One region of the Cupriavidus sp. LA-1 genome, then DNA from elsewhere that is predicted to be linked to it. Evidence: predicted binding sites of a transcription regulator. Region 1 holds the regulator's gene; the other holds the start of a gene.
The links. The regulator NrdR, encoded in region 1, represses ribonucleotide reductase genes. The targets are predictions, from matches to a motif close to CACNANATNTNGTG.

Region 1 (9,439 bases):
AGTTCTCTGGCGTGACGTTCATTACGCGTTCGCGTAAGGTGCGGCACGCCTGGGCGTGAAGTTCTTTGCGCCTGCCGCTCGCCTGGGCAGCGAATGGGAAGCAGGGTGCGCCCTGCACCGACGGTTGCAACGTGCCGCCGGTGCTGGTCGCCGCTAGCCTTCCCCGCGCGCCCTACCCCCGATGCGTGTATCGGATTCCCTTTTTTCAGACGAGTTTCGCCATGTTCGAACGCAGCCGTTTTACGATCGACCAGATCGACCCCGAGGTCTTTGCCGCCATCCAGCAGGAAAACCAGCGCCAGGAAGACCACATCGAGCTGATCGCCTCCGAGAACTACACCTCCCCGGCCGTGATGGCCGCTCAGGGTTCGCAGCTGACCAACAAGTACGCCGAGGGCTATCCCGGCAAGCGCTACTACGGCGGCTGCGAGTACGTCGACATTGTCGAGCAGCTGGCCATTGACCGCGTCAAGCAGGTGTTCGGCGCCGAAGCCGCCAACGTGCAGCCCAACTCGGGCTCGCAGGCCAACCAGGGCGTGTACTTCGCCGTGCTCAAGCCGGGCGACACCATCATGGGCATGAGCCTGGCCGAAGGCGGCCACCTGACCCACGGCATGGCCCTGAACATGAGCGGCAAGTGGTTCAACGTGGTCAGCTACGGCCTGAACGCCCAGGAAGACATCGACTACGACGCGCTCGAAAAGCTGGCGCAAGAGAAGAAGCCCAAGCTGATCATCGCCGGCGCTTCGGCCTTCGCGCTGCGCATCGACTTCGAGCGCATCGGCCGCGTGGCCAAGTCGATCGGCGCCTACTTCATGGTCGACATGGCCCACTACGCCGGCCTGATCGCCGCGGGCGTCTACCCGAACCCGGTGCCGCACGCCGACTTCGTCACCACCACCACGCACAAGAGCCTGCGCGGCCCGCGCGGCGGCGTGATCCTGATGAAGGCCGAGCACGAGAAGGCCATCAACTCGGCCATCTTCCCCGGCATCCAGGGCGGCCCGCTGATGCACGTGATCGCCGGCAAGGCGGTCGCGTTCAAGGAAGCGCTGACGCCCGAGTTCAAGACCTACCAGCAGCAAGTGGTGAAGAACGCCGCCGTGCTGGCCGAGACCCTGATCGCGCGCGGCCTGCGCATCGTCTCGGGCCGCACTGAAAGCCACGTGATGCTGGTCGACCTGCGCGCCAAGAACATCACCGGCAAGGAAGCCGAGCGCATCCTGGGCGAGGCGCATATCACCGTCAACAAGAACGCCATCCCCAACGATCCGGAAAAGCCGTTCGTGACCTCGGGCGTCCGCCTGGGCTCGCCGGCCATGACCACGCGCGGCTTCAAGGAAGAAGAAGCCCGCATCGTCGGCAACCTGATCGCCGATGTGCTGGACAACCCGCACGACGCCGCCAACATCGCCAGCGTGCGCGAGCAGGTGGCCGCCCTGACCAAGCGCTTCCCGGTCTACGGCTGATGTACCAAGGCCGCCCTTGCGTGTGCGCAAGGGCGGCCGGCAGCTCCGCAGGCCGGCGCCCCAGGGCACTGGCCTGCGGGCCTCGCCAACCCGCCCCGCCACCGCAGAACGACAACACGGACAAGGCGACGGGGTTCAACTGAAGGTGGTCCGGCATGAAATGCCCCTTTTGCGGTCATTCCAATACCCAGGTACTCGACACCCGCATGTCGGAAGACGGCGATGCCGTACGCCGGCGCCGCCGCTGCGAAGCCTGCGACCGCCGCTTCACCACCTATGAGCGGATCGAGCTGTTCTTTCCCGCCATCGTCAAGAAAAACGGCTCGCGCGTGGACTACACCCGCGCCAAGCTGAAGGATTCCATGCGCCTGGCGCTGCGCAAGCGCCCGGTCTCGGCCGAAGCCATCGACGAAGCCATCACCCGCATCGAAGAGAAACTGCTGGCCCTGGGAGAGAAGGAAATCCCCAGCAGCCAGGTCGGCGAACTGGTGATGCGCGAGCTGCGCAAGCTCGACAAGATTGCGTATATCCGCTTTGCTTCGGTCTATCGGAGCTTTGAGGATGTGTCGGAATTCCGCGACGTGCTGGACGAGTTTGCGGCGTCCACCCCGCGCAAGGGCTAGCGAAACAAGATTCCGCAAATCCTTCACGCTTAGGCACATAACCGCGCCCTCACGACAGCTACCTTGACGGTCCCGGCAAGTCTTGGTGACCGCTCATGCAGGCGCTTCGCAATCCCATACATCAACGCCCGCGCATCCGGCCGCGCGAAGCCGGCCGCTCTGCCGGCTTCGGCCTGCACGAGGTGCTTTGCGCGCTGGTCGTCGTCGGCATCGGGCTACTGCCGATGATGGGGATGGCGCCCAGGGCGCTGTCCCGGCAGCGCGAATTCGAGGCGCTGGCCCAGGCGGCCAGGCTGGCAGCAGAGCATGCTGAACTGGCAAGCGCGAAATCGGCTCCGTGCGGGAGCATCCCGGCATTTGCATGCCTTGACGACGCGCGGCTGATCACGGCATGGCGGCCTGGCGCGCAGGCCGCCATGCCCGCGATCGCCTTGTGGGTGCGGCCATGACAGGGTCTGCATCGAAGGCATTCACGCTGGTCGAATTGCTGGTCGGACTGCTGCTCAGCCTGATGGTCGCGGCGGCGGCCATTGCCGCATTCCACGTCACGCGTACGGCCTACCTCATCACCACCGACCGCGTCCTGCTCGAAGAACGCGGCCAGCGTGCCCTGACGATCCTCTCCACGCTGCTGCGCCAGTCCGGATGGCCGGGCGAGCCATCGTCCGCCAGCCTCCACGCAGCGTTGCCCGCCGTGAGCGGCGCCGACAACTGCGGGCAGCCTGCCATGGGTGCCGTGCCATCCTGCGGCAAGGCCGGCGTCGGCCGCAGCGATGCGCTGCTGGTCCGCTTCAGCGGCAGCGGCCTGCCGGCGGCGCCGGCGCAGCCGGATGAAACCATGACCGATTGCAGCGGCTACGCCGTCGCGGCGCGCACCGCCGGCGCCGACGCACACAGCGGCTATGTCGCGGCCAACCTGCTTTATGTCGCAGCGGGCAGCGATGGCGTGCCGCAACTGCTATGCCGCTATCCCGCGCGCCGCGGTGGCGTGATCGATGGCAGTGGCTGGACCTCCGGCGCGCTGGTCCGTGGCGTGGAATCGCTGCAGCTGCGCTACGGCCTGGATACGGATGGCGACGGCCGGCCCGACCGCTTCGTGACGGCGGCCGAGATCCAGCCACTGGGTGATGCCGCCTGGCAGCGCGTGGTAGCCGTGCAGATTGCCATCGCCGTGCGCGGCGACCGGCCGGGCTCGGCGGCATCAAGCCAGGGCAGCGGCACAGACCCGCTGCCAACACCCGGCACCGCGGCCGGCGACCTGGCGCCGGTGGCGACGCCGCAGCCAGGCACAGCCCGCCGCGTGTTCGCCACCTCGGTACGGCTGCGCAATGCGCCACGCTGCCGGGAGACGCTGTGCTAGCCCGCCGCCTGCCAGGCAGCCGACAGTCGGGTGCCGCCACGCTGTTGCTCTGCGGCACGATGCTGCTGCTGGTCGTGCTGATCGCTGCCGGCACGCTGCATATGCTGCTGTCGGGCCGGCAACTTGCCGTCATGCAGCTCGAACGCGAAATCGCGTTCCGCGCCGCCGAGGTGGCATTGCTCGATGCCGAGGCGGGCCTGCTGAGCGCGGCGGCTTCGCAAGACATAAACGGCCGGCTCGGCATCTGGCCGGCACCGGGGCACTGCGGCAGCGGCCAGCAAGCCGGGATCTGCCGGCCTGCAGTGGCGGGTCCGCCTGTGTGGCAGCCCTGGCTGCTTGTGGATGTCGACGCAGATGCCGTCGGCGTTCCGTTCGGCCACTTCAGCGGGGCATCACTGCCGGTGCTGCCCGCTGGTGCGGCCGGGACGCAAGAGCTGCCGCGGTATGTCGCCGAGATCCTGGACGAGGCACCGCCCGGCTACGGCGCTTCGGACACCGTCACTTCCACCACACCGGCACCCCGAATCCGGATCACGGCCATCGGCTTCGGCCGCAGCCGCGCCGTACGCGCCGTGGTCCAGAGCGTGATCCAGCCATGATTCGCCTCCTCGCCGCTGCCCTCGCCTGCCTTGCCATCGCCTTTGCCCCGGTGTGCGCCGCCACCGGATCGGAAGCCGGCGGGCTGCCCCTGGCCTACCGGACCACGGACGGCGCCTATCCGTGGACCGGACGCTTGTTCGCTGTCGGCTGGCAGGGTTCGGCGCCGACGCTGTCGCCTTACGTATGGGAAGCGGGAGAGCGCCTCGACCGCCGGACGGTCTCATCGCGCCAGTTGTTCACGTCCTCGGCACCGACGAGCGAAGGGCCGGCGCGCGCCATGCCGCTGCAATGGGATGCGGTGGTGGCCGCGTTGGGCAATACGGGTAGTCGTGATCCTGTGAACGGCCTGGATCGCGCCGCCCTTGAATGGCTGCGCGGCGACCGCACCCAGGCAAGCCTGCGCCCGCGCGAAACGCGGCTGGGCAACGCGGCGGGCGCCCGCGTTCGGGTGGTGGCGCCGCCTGCATGGGCCCCAGGCAAACCCGGGCACTCCGGCTTTCGCGTGCGCTACAGCCTGCGCCCGCACATGGCCTGGCTCGGCACCAGCGATGGGCTGCTGCATGCGTTCGACGCCGTGACCGGCGAGGAACGCGCCGCCTATCTGCCCGGCGTGCTGCTGCCCTACGCCGCCGCGATGCCAGCCACCGACGCGCCACCGGTGCCCTCGCCGTGCCCGCGCCCCGAAACGCAGGACGTGACGATCCGCGGCGAATGGCGCACCGTCCTGCTGTGCGGCGTTCCTGCCAGCGCCAAGACCGGCAATCCCGCAGCAGCCTTTGCGCTCGACGTCTCCGATCCCGACGGTCCGATGCCCTTTGTGCCCCTGTGGGAGATCGCCGCTACGGACACCTTGCCAATGACGGCGCGCGGACCGGTACGTGCCGCGGGCATGCCTGGTGCGGACGGCTTGCGCTGGTTCGCGGTCGTGACGCTGGGCGCCACCGCCAATGACAAAGCCGGTGCTGTCCGTTCCGGGCTTGCGCTGCTGCCGCTGGACAAGCCCGCCGGGGCAGCATGGGCCGGCCGCTACGCCATCCGCACCTTGCCGTTGCCGGAGCGCGACTGCCTGGGCAGGCCGGCGACCGGCAACCTCGTGGCGGTGAGCGTGCTGTCCGACATGATGGGCGCGGCGCGCGCCGCTTATGCGACGGACGATGCCGGCCAGCTATGGCGCTTCCCGCTCGCCGACGCGCCGCCATCGGGTGGCGCGCCGGCCGCGTCATGCCTCCACCGGATGCAGGGACCGGCGCAGCCGCTGATGGGTGACGCGCCTGTGCTGCTCGGCTCCTCGACTACGCCGGTCGTGGTCTATGGCGCGGGCAATGCACTCGCGGCGGTGCCTGACCTGTCGACCTCGCGCGGCGCCAGGGCGGGCGCGCTGGTGCCGGTCGCGGCGCAAGCGGGTGAAGGCGGCCACATCCTGCGCGCGCAGCCTGACGGCACCGACGATGCCGGCTGGCATCTGACCTTGCCCCATGCCGGCGAACAGGTCGTGGAGATCCAGCCGGTATTTCCCGGCTATCTGCTGTTCGTGACGCGCACGCCCGATGGCGCGCAACGCAGCTACCTGGTGCTGGCGGCAACCGGGGAATCGGTCACCCAGAGCGGCACCGGCGAACGCCTGCATGCAGCCACCGGCCAGTTGCTGCCCCCGGGGGCCAGCGTGTTCGTGACCGCTGCCCAATTGCCCGGTGCACCGGCGCAGCCGGGCCGCACCGAGCGCCAGGTGTATGACTTGTCGCTCTGGGCCGTCGATGGCAACAAGGTTGCGCGGCTAACGCAAACCCTGGCCAGCCGGCGCATCGGGCGCCTGCGCTGGCGCGAGATCGTGGGCCCGGTGCGGGAGGACTTGCCATGACTGCCGCGACGTCATCCTCCCGGCACGATTGCGCGTTCAGCCTGGTCGAGCTTGCTGCGGCGCTGGCCGTGCTGGCCATCCTCGTGGCCATCGCCCTGCCCGCGTGGCACGGCCACCTGATGCGGGGATGGCGGGCGCAGGCCCGTACCGCGCTCACCGAGGCGATGCTGCAACTGGAGCGGCACGCCGTCGGCGCCATGACCTTTGCCGCCGAACCCGGTGGCGACGTGGCGGCCGGCGACTGGCCCCTGCGGGTGCCGGCCAGCGGCACCGTGCGCCATCTGGTGACCGCCGCGACCTGCCCGCAGGCTGCGCTGGATGCTTGCGTCGAGCTAAGAGCCGTTCCGCAACTGCCCGATCCCGAGTGCGGGGTACTGATCCTGCGCAGCACTGGCCAGTGGCTGGTGCTGCCGGACGGCGAAGCCGTGCCGCGGCCGCTTCCTGCCCATTGCTGAATCCGCGATGACTCTGCGCCACCGCCACCACGGCCTGACCCTGGCCGAGCTGCTCGCCGGCCTGGCCATGCTGGCCCTGCTGGCCGCGGTCGCCTATCCCGTATTCAGCAGCCTGCTCGCGCGCCAGCAGGTCACGCTGGCGGCCGACCGGCTGGCGGCGTCGCTGGCGCTGGCGCGCGCCACCGCGCTGGCGCGCCGCATCGAGGTGACGCTGGAGCCGCTGCCGGGCGAGGCGACGCTCGGCCCCGGCTGGCAGCTGGTCGCCACCAGCGGCGACCCGGACCGCCGCGCGGTGCTGTCTGTTGTCGAGCCCGGCATGCCGTGCCTGTCGGTAGCGCTGCGGCAAACCGCGCGCGGCATGAATGTGCTGAAATTCCTGCCTGTGGGATACTCTCGATCTGAGCAAGGTGGTTTCCAGGCCGCCACTTTCACGCTCGGCTGCCGTGGAGAGCAGCGGCAAGTCAGGCTGGGCGCGCAGGGACGTATCCGGCTCTGCACCCCCGGCCGCGACGCCGACTGCGAGGCGACGGAATCCTCCGGAGCGCCATGACCCCTGCAGCCCTGTCTTCCCGATCGCTGTGCCAAGGCAAACCTGACCGCCGAATGTTTTCCGATACCGACCACGCCGCCATGCAACAGGCTCTCGCGCTCGCCGCGCGGGGCATGTTCAACACCACGCCCAACCCGCGCGTCGGCTGCGTGCTCGTCAAGGATGGCAAGGTCATCGGGCAGGGTTTCACCCAGCCGGCCGGGCAGGACCATGCCGAGATCCAGGCCATGAAGGACGCGCTCTCGCGCGGGCTGGATCCGGCCGGTGCCACCGCCTACGTCACGCTGGAGCCGTGCAGCCATTTCGGGCGCACGCCGCCCTGTGCCGATGCACTGGTGCGTGCGGGCGTGGCGCGCGTGGTGGCGGCGATGGAAGACCCCAACCCGTCGGTATCCGGGCGTGGCCTGCAGCGGCTGCGCGATGCCGGCATCGACGTGCGCTGCGGCCTGCTGGAAAAGGAAGCGCGCGACCTGAATATCGGCTTTGTCTCGCGCATGACGCGCGGGCTGCCGTGGGTGCGCGTCAAGGTGGCGGCATCGATGGACGGCGGCACCGCGCTGCATGACGGCACCAGCCAGTGGATCACCGGCCAGGCCGCGCGCGACGATGGCCACGCCTGGCGCGCTCGCGCGTGCGCTATCCTGACTGGCATCGGCACCGTACGCGACGACAACCCGGCGCTGACGGTGCGTGCCATCGCCACGCCGCGACAGCCCCAGCGGGTGCTGGTCGATTCGCGGCTGGAAGTGCCACTGGACGCGCAGATCCTGACGCCTGACACCGGGGAGTTCGCCAAGCCGGTGCTGGTGTTCTGCGCGGTGGAAGACCGGCAACGCCAGCGCGCACTGGAAGGCCGTGGCGCCGAGGTCGTGGTTCTGCCCAACCCGCACGGCAAGGTCGAATTGCGCCGCATGCTGGAGGAACTCGGCCGGCGCGGCATCAATGAGCTGCACGTCGAGGCCGGCTTCAAGCTCAACGGTTCGCTGGTGCGCGAGCACTGCGCCGACGAGCTGCTGATCTACCTGGCGCCCAAGCTGCTGGGCGATGCCCAGGGCATGTTCAACCTGCCGCCGCTGGCGCGGCTGCAGGACGCCGAGCAGTTCCGCTGGCATGAGATCCGGCAGATCGGCGACGACCTGCGGCTGATTGCCCGGCGCAACGACGTGTAGCGCAACACACCATGGCACCACGCATCCAGATTCCCAATACCCAAAGCAGAAGACACCACCATGTTTACAGGCATTGTCGCGGCGGTCGGCCGCATTGATTCCGTTACCCCGCTGGGCGCCGCCGATGCCGGCGTGCGCTTGCATATCGCCGCCGGCGGCCTGGACCTGTCGGACGTCATCATCGGCGACAGCATTGCCATCCAGGGCGCCTGCATGACCGTGATCGCCATGGGGCCCGACGCATTCGACGTCGAGGTCTCGCGCGAATCGCTGGACAAGACCGTGGGGCTGGACCGCGCCGGCCGCGTCAACCTGGAGAAGGCGCTGCGCCTGGCCGACCGCCTGGGCGGCCACCTGGTGTCCGGGCACGTCGACGGCCTGGGCGAGGTAGTGCACTTCGCACCGGTGGGCGAGTCGCATGAACTGCGCATCCGCGCCCCGCGCGACCTGGCACGCTACCTGGCCTACAAGGGCTCGGTGGTGGTCAACGGCGTGTCGCTGACCGTCAACCGCGTCAATGACGAAGCCGACGGCTGCGTGTTTTCGATCAACCTGATCCCGCACACGGTGGAAGTCACCACGCTGCAGGAGCTCAAGCCGGGCGCGCGCGTGAACCTGGAGATCGACCTGATCGCGCGGTACGTGGAACGAATGCTATCGGCGTCGACCGACGACCTTAAGCCATTGGTTTAATTGAATTTCAACCGGAACCACTGTCTACTGCCAGCTAGCAGAAGCGACCGGTAGCGCACGCCTCTCGACCGTATGCCTACGATTTTCGCGGAAGTGTACCGTCACGATGCAGGAAAGCGGAGGACGTCCACCTCGGCTGTCGGTCGCTTTCCAAGCCGCGCTTGGGTTCCGCCCACGTTTCCCCGCCGAGCAGTCTGCCGGCGCTGATATCGCTCCATCACCTTTCGGCGCATGACATAGCGAGGAGCGCGGTCGCCGCTTGCGACTATCAGATTGGCACTCGGCCCAGCTGAAAATGCCGTGAAGCTATTTCGCGGCTAAGGCTCGATGGCTCAAACCGACCCGTCTCTGCCATTCGGCGGGATTGATGCGAGCGTTGGCCGTAGCCGAGCCCGAAGCCGCCATAGCAGTGCGCTGATAGCTGACGTTCAAAATCGCGGGGCGGACATTCCAAAGAGGGGAATGATCGAGACCAGCATAATCGCCTCCCTCTTGCCGGCGAAAGGGCTGCTGGCTTGATTTCGGCCACATGCAGGTACGCTGGTTCTATCGGCCCACACTTGCGCCGAACCGCGCCGGGGCCTCCGGCCTTGAGGACACGAACGAACCGCCTACATAGCGAAGCACCAGAACTTCGCCGGCCCTGGACATCTGCGCTGCCC
Region 2 (9,439 bases), 420 kb from region 1:
CAGCTCCTTGCGCAGCAGATGTGCTTCTTGTCGAGCGGACTCAAATGGGTTCATCGAAAACGAGAGGCTGGAGGCTTGGCGCGGCGATGAAAGCGGCTAAGAGCGATCAAGGATCGCCCGCTTTGTCGTTTCATCAGTTATGCATTCCTCAACTGCTTGCCGCCACGTTCGAGGAGGCCCGTCTGCTGGCTTATCTGTTGCACTGAATCTCTGCTGGGCGGGCTGCCTAGAGTGCAGTCCTAATCCAGCTCGCAGTGCTGTCGGTGAGGTACCAATGTGAGATGCCAGCTTGGAAAAGAACCAATCGGGTGCATCCCCCATATCCGAGCCTTCCTCGGTAGCCATGACGAGCAAGTCATCTTCTCCGTGCTCGTCGCTACCAAAGACTTCAAGCGTTGCTGCTCGAGTTGCTTTGGCTCCAGAGACAGAAGCCAGCTTGTTCATGGCTTGCTGGATTTCTGTGCTCGAGGGAACGCCGCGCAGTTCTTGCAGCTTCTTGAGCAGACCGCTTTGTATTGGCAATAGCTCCTCATCTGAGAGCTCCACGGCTTGCAGCTCGTCTTCAGTTGGTGCGGTGATGAGCAGCTGCGCCATCGCGTACTGATGGAGCTCCCGATCATACTCGGGAAACTTCTGGATGAACGAGGCCAGGATCTCGGGATCGAATTCCTCGGCGGCATCGTAGTAGAGGTCGAGAACCTCATCCAGGGAAAGGCGATGATTTTCCATATCTATTGCTCCAGCTTCTGCTTGATGATTTCGATCGCTTCGTTGATGTATTTGGTAGCGCTGGTTTCCCCAACCCTCATCAAGCTGGTAACGGTGACTTCGTCCTTCTTCTTGGAGTGGATCTTGCATCCGCCGTAAAAGCGGAAGGTGAATGCACGTTGAGGCAAATCTGGCAGCTCTTCGACGACTTCACGGATGCGCTCGAGCTTGTTCTCGCGTTCAGCGCGCTCCTGCAACTCCGTGAGGTACTCCTCAGGCGAAAGCAGATGAGCGGACGTGTCAACAGCATCCTCTTGCTGCGCCTGAACGCCGACCGCTTCGGCGTCATCGTCCAGAGACACGCCCGCGCTGAACTTTTTTGCGTTCAAGCGTCCCGCAAAGTCCTTGCACCGCCGGCTAACGTACTGCCCGAATGCGACTTCGGCGTGGCATGGGATCTTTTGGTCGGTCAAGATCTTTAGCGCCACGTCCTGGATGAAGTCGTCGGTCGCGGCGTCCTTACCCCCGAACTTCTGCCACATCGGGTGCTTGGCTACATGTGCTTTTACGTGCAATGCAACACGCGCCAGCAAAATGGAGGCATAGGAGTTCTCCTCCCGGCTGCCTTGCGGCGAGCGGCGTGTGAGCATCGCGACTACCTCATCCTCGACGTACCCGGCTTGGCCGCGGGGAATCCGCAGGCGCCTCAGCCTCTCTGGCATATCGAGGCCCTGAAGCCCATTGAGGAGGCTAGCCCGCGGCTCCGGCGGGTTCCACAACTGATCAGTCTGGTTGTCTTTTTCCATACTATGAAATCCAAGCTACGATGATCTACAGCCTCACCTGATCAATCGGGGTTCGCGGAAAAAGCCTCGCGTCGGAAAAGAGGTCGCGCAAACGGTCGACGCTTCGGGCTCCCCTTTGGCAGAGAGATCGGCCGAAGATCCGCTTCCGGTCTACCGAGGAGGGATCGAAAGTTGGCTACTCGCCGATAGCGGCTATTTCCATCTTGAGTCGCAGCCGCAAAAGAAGAAAAGGGAGCCAAATTGGCTCCCTTTCTTCTTTCATTCAATCCCAGCTCAACGCCCCACCCGTCTGATACTCAATAACCCGAGTCTCAAAGAAGTTCCTCTCCTTCTTCAAGTCAATCATCTCAGACATCCACGGGAACGGATTCTCTTCATTCGCGAACAGCTGCTCCAACCCAATCTGCTGGCACCGCCGATTGCAAATGAAGCGCAGGTAACCCTTAAACATCGGGGCATTCAACCCCAGCACCCCACGCGGCATCGTATCCTCAGCATAGCGATACTCCAGATCCACCGCCTTCTTGAACAGCTCAGTAATCTCAGCCTTGAACTCCGCCGTCCACAGATGCGGATTCTCCAGCTTGATCTGGTTGATCAGATCAATACCAAAATTGCAGTGCAGCGACTCATCCCGCAGGATGTACTGATACTGCTCAGCAGCCCCAGTCATCTTGTTCTGCCGCCCCATCGCCAGAATCTGCGTAAAGCCCACATAGAAGAACAGCCCTTCCATGATGCAAGCAAACACGATCAGCGACTTCAACAGCTTCTGGTCATTCTCCGGCGTACCAGTCTTGAACGACGGATCCGTCAGCGTGTCGATGAACGGGATCAAGAACTCGTCCTTGTCGCGGATCGACTGCACTTCGTGGTACGCGTTGAAGATCTCGGCTTCGTTCAGGCCGAGGGACTCCACGATGTACTGGTAGGCGTGCGTGTGGATGGCCTCTTCAAAGGCCTGGCGCAGGAGGTACTGGCGGCATTCCGGCGCGGTGATCTGGCGGTAGGTGCCCAGCACGATGTTGTTGGCGGCCAGCGAGTCGGCGGTGACGAAGAAGCCGAGGTTGCGCTTGATGATGCGGCGCTCGTCTTCAGTCAGGCCGTTGGGGTCTTTCCACAGGGCGATGTCGCGGGACATGTTGATTTCCTGCGGCATCCAGTGGTTGGCGCAGCCGGCCAGGTATTTTTCCCACGCCCACTTGTACTTGAACGGCACCAGCTGGTTGACGTCGGTCGAGCCGTTGATCACGCGCTTGTCGGCGGCGTTGACGCGGCGGTTGCTTTGCAGGGCGGCGGCGTTGGGGTTGTTGCCCAGGATGCCAGGCTGCGTGGCGGCCGGCGGCAGTACGCCTTGTTGGTCGGCGGTGGTAGCAGCGGGTTGCGGGGCAGGCTGCGGTGCGGCCTGCGGGGTGGCTTGAACGTCGTCGTCCCAGCTCAGCATGATGTGGTTCTCCGTGATTCGATTTGGGGGCGGCGGGTGGTCAGGTTTGACTTGTCACTTCGTGGTGGCGCCGGCCCTCTCCCCCGGCCCCTCTCCCGCGGGCGGGAGAGGGGAGCAAACCCCGGGGTGGTGGTTACTTCGTGATTACTGGCAGGCCTCGCACTCTTCAAAGCCAGGGTCGCCCGGGCGCATCGTGCAGACCGCGCCTTCGGCTTCCGGCATGGCCGGGGCCGATGCGGCGGCTGCGTCCAGGGCGGAGCCGCTGTCGCTGCCCGACGACACTGCGTTCAGCGAGCCGCGCGACACGGTGGACTTCTCCACGTGGGTCGCAGCCATGGTGCGCAGGTAGTAGGTGGTCTTCAGGCCGCGCAGCCAGGCCAGCTTGTAGGTGTCGTCCAGCTTCTTGCCCGAGGCGCCGGCCATGTAGATGTTCAGGGACTGGGCCTGGTCGATCCACTTCTGGCGGCGGCTGGCGGCTTCCACCAGCCAGGTCGGTTCCACTTCGAACGCGGTGGCGTAGATGTCGCGCAGGTCTTGCGGGATGCGGTCGATGCGCGACAGCGAGCCGTCAAAGTACTTCAGGTCGGCAACCATCACCTCGTCCCACAGGCCGCGTTCCTTCAGGTCGCGCACCAGGTAGTCGTTGACCACGGTGAACTCGCCCGACAGGTTGGACTTGACGTACAGGTTCTGGAAGGTCGGCTCGATGCAGGCCGACACGCCGATGATGTTCGAAATGGTCGCGGTCGGGGCGATTGCGATGCAGTTCGAGTTGCGCATGCCGTGCTGCTTGATGCGGGCGCGCAGCGCGTCCCAGTCCATCGTGCTCGACAGGTCCACTTCCAGGTAGCCACCGCGCTCTTCGGCCAGCAGCTTGAGCGAGTCCTGCGGCAGGATGCCACGGTCCCACAGCGAGCCGGCGTAGGTCTCGTAGCGGCCACGCTCTTCGGCCAGCTCGGTGGAAGCCTGGTAGGCGTAGTAGCACACCGCTTCCATCGAGGTATCGGCGAACTTGACGGCGGCGTCGCTCGAATACGGCGTGCGCAGCACGTGCAGGCAGTCCTGGAAGCCCATGATGCCCATGCCGACCGGACGGTGGCGCAGGTTGGAATTGCGTGCCTTCTCAACCGCGTAGTAGTTGATGTCGATCACGTTGTCGAGCATGCGCATGGCGGTGCGCACGGTCTTCTGCAGCTTGGCGTGGTCCAGCGCGAAGGTGCCGTCGGCCTGCCTGGTCATGTGGGCGACCAGGTTGACCGAGCCCAGGTTGCACACGGCGATCTCGCTGTCATTGGTATTGAGCGTGATTTCCGTGCACAGGTTGGAGCTGTGCACCACGCCCACGTGCTGCTGCGGGCTGCGGATGTTGCACGGGTCCTTGAAGGTGATCCACGGGTGGCCGGTCTCGAACAACATGCCCAGCATCTTGCGCCACAGTTGCAGCGCGGGCAGCTTCTTGAACAGCTTCAGCTCACCGCTGGCGGCCTTGGCTTCATAGCCCAGGTAGGCCGTCTCGAATGCCTTGCCGACCTTGTCGTGCAGGTCCGGGCAGGTGGCGGGCGAGAACAGGGTCCACTCGCCGCCTTCCATCACGCGCTTCATGAACAGGTCCGGAATCCAGTTGGCCGTGTTCATGTCGTGGGTGCGGCGGCGGTCGTCGCCGGTGTTCTTGCGCAGTTCCAGGAATTCTTCGATGTCCAGGTGCCACGTTTCCAGGTAGGCGCAGACGGCGCCCTTGCGCTTGCCGCCCTGGTTCACCGCCACGGCGGTGTCGTTGACCACCTTCAGGAACGGCACCACGCCTTGCGACTTGCCGTTGGTGCCCTTGATGTGCGAGCCCAGTGCGCGCACGTTGGTCCAGTCATTGCCCAGGCCGCCGGCAAACTTGGACAGCAGCGCGTTTTCCTTCAGCGCTTCGTAGATGCCTTCCAGGTCGTCCGACACGGTGGTCAGGTAGCACGACGACAGCTGCGAGCGGCGGGTGCCGGAGTTGAACAGGGTCGGCGTGGACGACATGAAATCGAACGACGACAGCAACTGGTAGAACTCGATGGCGCGGGCTTCGCGGTCCTTCTCGTTCAGCGCCAGGCCCATGGCCACGCGCATGAAGAAGGCCTGCGGCATTTCGATGCGGGTTTCATCGATATGCAGGAAGTAGCGGTCGTACAGGGTCTGCAGGCCCAGGTAGTTGAACTGGAAGTCGCGGCCGGCGTCCAGCGCCGCGCCCAGGCGGGCCAGGTCGTAGGTGGCCAGTTGCTCGTCCAGCAGTTCGGCGGCAATGCCGCGGGCGATGAACTTGGGGAAGTACTCGGCGTAGCGGCTCGACATCTCGGCCTGGGTCACTTCGGTGCCCAGGATTTCCTTGCGGATGGTGTGCAGCAGGATACGGGCGGTGACCTGGCTGTAGTCCGGGTCCTTTTCGATCAGGGTACGCGCGGCCAGGATGGCGGAGTCGTACACCTGCGTCATCGGCACGCCTTCGTACAGGTTCTTCAGGGTTTCCTTCAGGATCGGCTCGGCGCTGACGGCATTGCCCAGGCCCGAGCAGGCGTTGTCGATCAGGTCGTGCAGCGCGGCGATATCCAGCACGTGCGTGACGCCGCCATCGGTCACGTTGACCGAGATGCCGCCTTCCTGCACGCGGGCCACGGCCTGCGCGTTGGCTTGCGCGCGCTCGTCCTTGCGCTTCTCGCGGTACAGCACGTAGGCGCGGGCCACTTCATGCTCGCCCGAGCGCATCAGCGCCAGTTCCACGTGGTCCTGCACGTCTTCGATATGGATGGCACCGCCGTTGGGGCGGCTGCGCACCAGCGCGCGCACCACGTTGTCGGTCAGTTGCTCGACGATCTCGCGCACGCGCGCGGAAGCGGCGCCCTGCCCGCCGTTCACGGCGAGGAAGGCCTTGGTCATGGCAACGGCGATCTTGGACGGCTCGAAAGCCACCACGGCGCCATTGCGTCGAATGATCTTGTGATCCGGGTAGTTCGTATTGGCGGCGTTGGCGGGGGTCTGCTGCGCGGTCGGTGCAATACCGGCGGCGGCGGCGCCACCCGTGGTGATTTCGTTCTGGGCCGTTTGCATGAGAACTCCTGTTTTTACCCTGGAAATAAGAGACAAAGAGTCCCTGGCGAAATGCGGCGAAAAGAACGTCCCTCCCGGCTCGAAAAGCGGGTTCGGACAGACTGCCTTCACGTGAACATTTCGCCAGGGACTCTTGTGATTCGCTGGCCTTACGGGGCGGTTTCGGGACGATGCACGAAGTTCGTGATCCCCGACTCACCCTTGGGCCGGCTCCCCGGTTTGACTACTAGATATAGTGGGTGCTGCCTGAAACTGGGCTAAGTATAGTGAAACGAATCCGAATGACCAGTCTTGACAAGCGCTTTTTGGGGGGCGGTGGCGCCGATGCGGCGGCGCCACATGCCCGCAAGCCTAATACACGCAAGGGTTTTCGCCAGACTGTTCGCAACTGCACATTTCACAAAAATTTTTTTGATTGTTGCGAGGTTGCGATAGCCCCACACCGGGGCCGGGCATGCGCGCCGGAACGGGGCGCGCGGGGCCGGGAAATGACGTTAAGAATTCGTCACCCAACCAGCCGCGCCAGGGCGCTGGTAGGGCAACATGCCGGGCGCCACGCCTGCCTGGCTGGCAAAGCGCGCCCAGTCGAAATGCGGGCCGGGATCGGTCTTGCGGCCGGGGGCGATGTCGCTGTGGCCGGCAATCGCGCGCACCGGGTAGGCGGCCATCAGCGCGGGCACCAGCGCGGCCACGGTGTCGTACTGGGCCAGGGTGAACGGCAGGTCGTCGCAGCCCTCGATCTCGATGCCGATGGAAAAATCGTTGCAGCGCGTGCGGCCGAAGAAGTCTGACTGCCCGGCATGCCAGGCCCGCTGCGTGCACGGGACAAACTGCACCAGCTCGCCCGCGCGGGTGACCAGGAAGTGCGCGGACACCTGGACCTGGTGGATGGTGGCAAAGAACGGGTGCTTATCGGGATCGAGCCGGTTCTGGAAGAAGGCTTCGATATCGCCGCTGCCGAACTGGCCGGGCGGCAGGCTGATGTTGTGCAGCACCACCAGCTCCACCGGCATGCCGGCCGGACGCTCGTCGAAGTTGGGCGACGGCACGCGGCGCGCGGCGGGGACCCAGCCGTCGGCGTCGGGCAGGTAGCGGTGCGCGGCGTTGGTCATGGCGTGCCCTCGCCTTCCACGGTGCCGCGGTCGGCGGCGTCCATGGCCTCGCGGATGCCCAGCTGCTGGATGCGGTAGCGCAGCTGGCGCAGGTTCAGGCCCAGCAGCGGCGCGGCCGCGGTGCGGTTGAAATTGGTCTGCGCCAGCGCCTGCAGGATCAGCTCGCGCTCCACGGCTTCCAGCCTGGCCGTCAGGTCGATCGGGAAGACGACGCCGCGGCGGGCGCGCTCGGCGGGATCGCCGGCGGGCTCGGGTTCGGGTGCGCTGGCGGCAGGTTGTGCCACGGGTGGCGGCTCTGCCGGTGCCGGTGCCGGTGCCGGGGCCGGTGCCGGGGCCGGCGCGGCGACAGGCGGCACCGCCCACATGCCCGCGGTGCCCCAGGCTGCGTAACTGTTAGGCGCCATCGCCGGCGCGGGAGCATGCATCAGCCCGGCGCGCTCGGCGCCGGCATCCAGCTGGCCCAGGTCGGCCAGCTCGATCTCTTCGGTCTCGGCAAAAGCGTAGGCACGCTCCAGCAGGTTCTCCAGCTCGCGCACATTGCCCGGGAAGGGATACGCCACCAGCCGTTGCAGCGCCGCCGGCGTCAGCCGCTTGGGGCGCGGGTCGCCGTAGCGCACCGCCAGGTGGTCCAGGATGGCGCGCGCCAGCACCGGGATGTCTTCACCGCGCTCGCGCAGCGTGGGCATGCGCAGCGCCAGCACGTTCAGGCGGTAGTACAAGTCCTGCCGGAACTGCCCGGCCGCCACCATCGCCGCCAGGTCCTTGTGGCTGGCGCACATCACGCGCACGTCGACAGGGTCTTCGCGGCTGGCGCCGATCTTGCGCACGCGGCGCTCCTGCAGCGCGCGCAGCAGCTTGACCTGCATCGGCAGCGGCAGGTCGGCCACCTCGTCGAGCAGCAGCGTGCCGCCGTTGGCGGCCTGGAAGAAGCCGCCGCGCTCGGCGTCGGCGCCGGTAAAGGCGCCTTTGACGTGGCCGAAGAACTCGGACTCCATCAGGTTCTCGGGGATGGCGCCGCAGTTGACGGCGATAAAGGGGTGCGCGGCGCGCCCGCTGATCGCATGGATGGCTTGCGCGGCGCGCTCCTTGCCGCTGCCGGATTCGCCGCTGATCACCACCGGCGCCATGCTGCGCGCCAGCCGCGACAGCGAGCGGCGCACCTCCTGGATGGCGGCGGAATGGCCGGGCAGCAGCGCGGCGGCGCGGTCGGCGGCCCGCTCCGCCGCGGCGGCGGCGTCGGCATCGGCGCTGTCGCGCTGCTGGCGGCCCAGTGCGTTCAGCACCAGGCTGCGCAGCTGCTCCAGCGACACCGGCTTGGCGATGTAATCGAAGGCGCCGGCCTTGAGCGCTTCCACGGCGTTGTCGGCGCTGCCATAGGCGGTGATGACCGCCACCGGGATGCGCTCAGGCGCGGCCGAGAGCTGGCGCACGATCTCGATGCCCAGGCCGTCGCCCAGGCGCATGTCGGTCAGCACCAGGCTGTAGCGGCCCTGCGTCAGCTTCTCGCGCGCTTCGGCCAGGGAGCCGGCCAGCACCACGTCATGGCCCATGCGGCGGATCGAGATGTCCAGCAGCTCGCGCAGGTCGGCCTCGTCGTCGATGACCAGGATGGGATCGGGCGCTCGGGACATTCGGGGTCGCATGGGTGGTGGCTGGATTGAACAGGTCAGGCGGTGGCCGTCGAAGCCGCCTCCGCGCTCTCGATGCGCAGCGTCAGCACGAACGCCTTGCCCGGCAGTGTATCGCGCGCGGCGGGGACCAGCATGCCGGTGCGCTCGAGCAGCGCGGGCAATGAGATCGTGCCGTAGCGCACCAGGGCGTCATTGGCGCCGCACAGTTCGCGCGCCATGAACAGCCCCAGCCCGGTGCCCTGGGCGTTGCTGGTGAAGAAGGGTTCGAACAGGCTGCGCTGGTGTTCGCGCGCCACCTCGGCGCCGTCGTTCCAGACGATCAGCTCGGCGTGGTGCTGGTCCAGCGCGTGCGCCAGCAGCCGGATCGAGCCCGGCAGCCGGCTGCAGTAGCGCCAGGCGTTGTCCAGCAGGTTGCCCAGCACCTGCTGCAGCTGCGAGGCGTCGAACACCACCGGCTGGGCCACGTCCACGGTCAGCCGGATGGCGTTGGCGTTGACGTCGGCCCGGCCGGCCGGGCGGGTCTCGCCGGCGCGCGGGCGGCGCGAGCGCATTTCGGCGCGCCAGCGATCGATGATCTCGGGCAGCGCCTGCGCCAGGTGCACGGTGCTGCGGCCGGTGCGCGGGCGGCGCGACATCTGCAGCACGTCTGACACCACC

Region 2: a site for NrdR is predicted at 6,264-6,277, ahead of ACZ5MJ_RS01500 (ribonucleoside-diphosphate reductase subunit alpha). Genes of this name have one in related genera too.

Annotation. Positions count from the first base shown of each region.
Region 1 is NZ_AP031387.1:713,333-722,771, reverse strand. Features, by position in the region: ZMP/ZTP riboswitch at 1-95, shown strand, start outside; gene glyA (serine hydroxymethyltransferase) at 222-1,469, shown strand; gene nrdR (transcriptional regulator NrdR) at 1,625-2,092, shown strand; gene ACZ5MJ_RS03450 (type IV pilus modification PilV family protein) at 2,188-2,541, shown strand; gene ACZ5MJ_RS03445 (PilW family protein) at 2,538-3,452, shown strand; gene ACZ5MJ_RS03440 (pilus assembly protein) at 3,446-4,051, shown strand; gene ACZ5MJ_RS03435 (pilus assembly protein) at 4,048-5,910, shown strand; gene ACZ5MJ_RS03430 (type IV pilin protein) at 5,907-6,365, shown strand; gene ACZ5MJ_RS03425 (GspH/FimT family pseudopilin) at 6,373-6,915, shown strand; gene ribD (bifunctional diaminohydroxyphosphoribosylaminopyrimidine deaminase/5-amino-6-(5-phosphoribosylamino)uracil reductase RibD) at 6,969-8,084, shown strand; gene ACZ5MJ_RS03415 (riboflavin synthase) at 8,145-8,777, shown strand.
Region 2 is NZ_AP031387.1:292,103-301,541, reverse strand. Features, by position in the region: gene ACZ5MJ_RS01520 (UvrD-helicase domain-containing protein) at 1-54, opposite strand, end outside; gene ACZ5MJ_RS01515 (hypothetical protein) at 97-729, opposite strand; gene ACZ5MJ_RS01510 (hypothetical protein) at 732-1,514, opposite strand; gene ACZ5MJ_RS01505 (ribonucleotide-diphosphate reductase subunit beta) at 1,777-2,958, opposite strand; gene ACZ5MJ_RS01500 (ribonucleoside-diphosphate reductase subunit alpha) at 3,103-6,039, opposite strand; gene ampD (1,6-anhydro-N-acetylmuramyl-L-alanine amidase AmpD) at 6,534-7,151, opposite strand; gene ACZ5MJ_RS01490 (sigma-54-dependent transcriptional regulator) at 7,148-8,794, opposite strand; gene ACZ5MJ_RS01485 (sensor histidine kinase) at 8,818-9,439, opposite strand, start outside.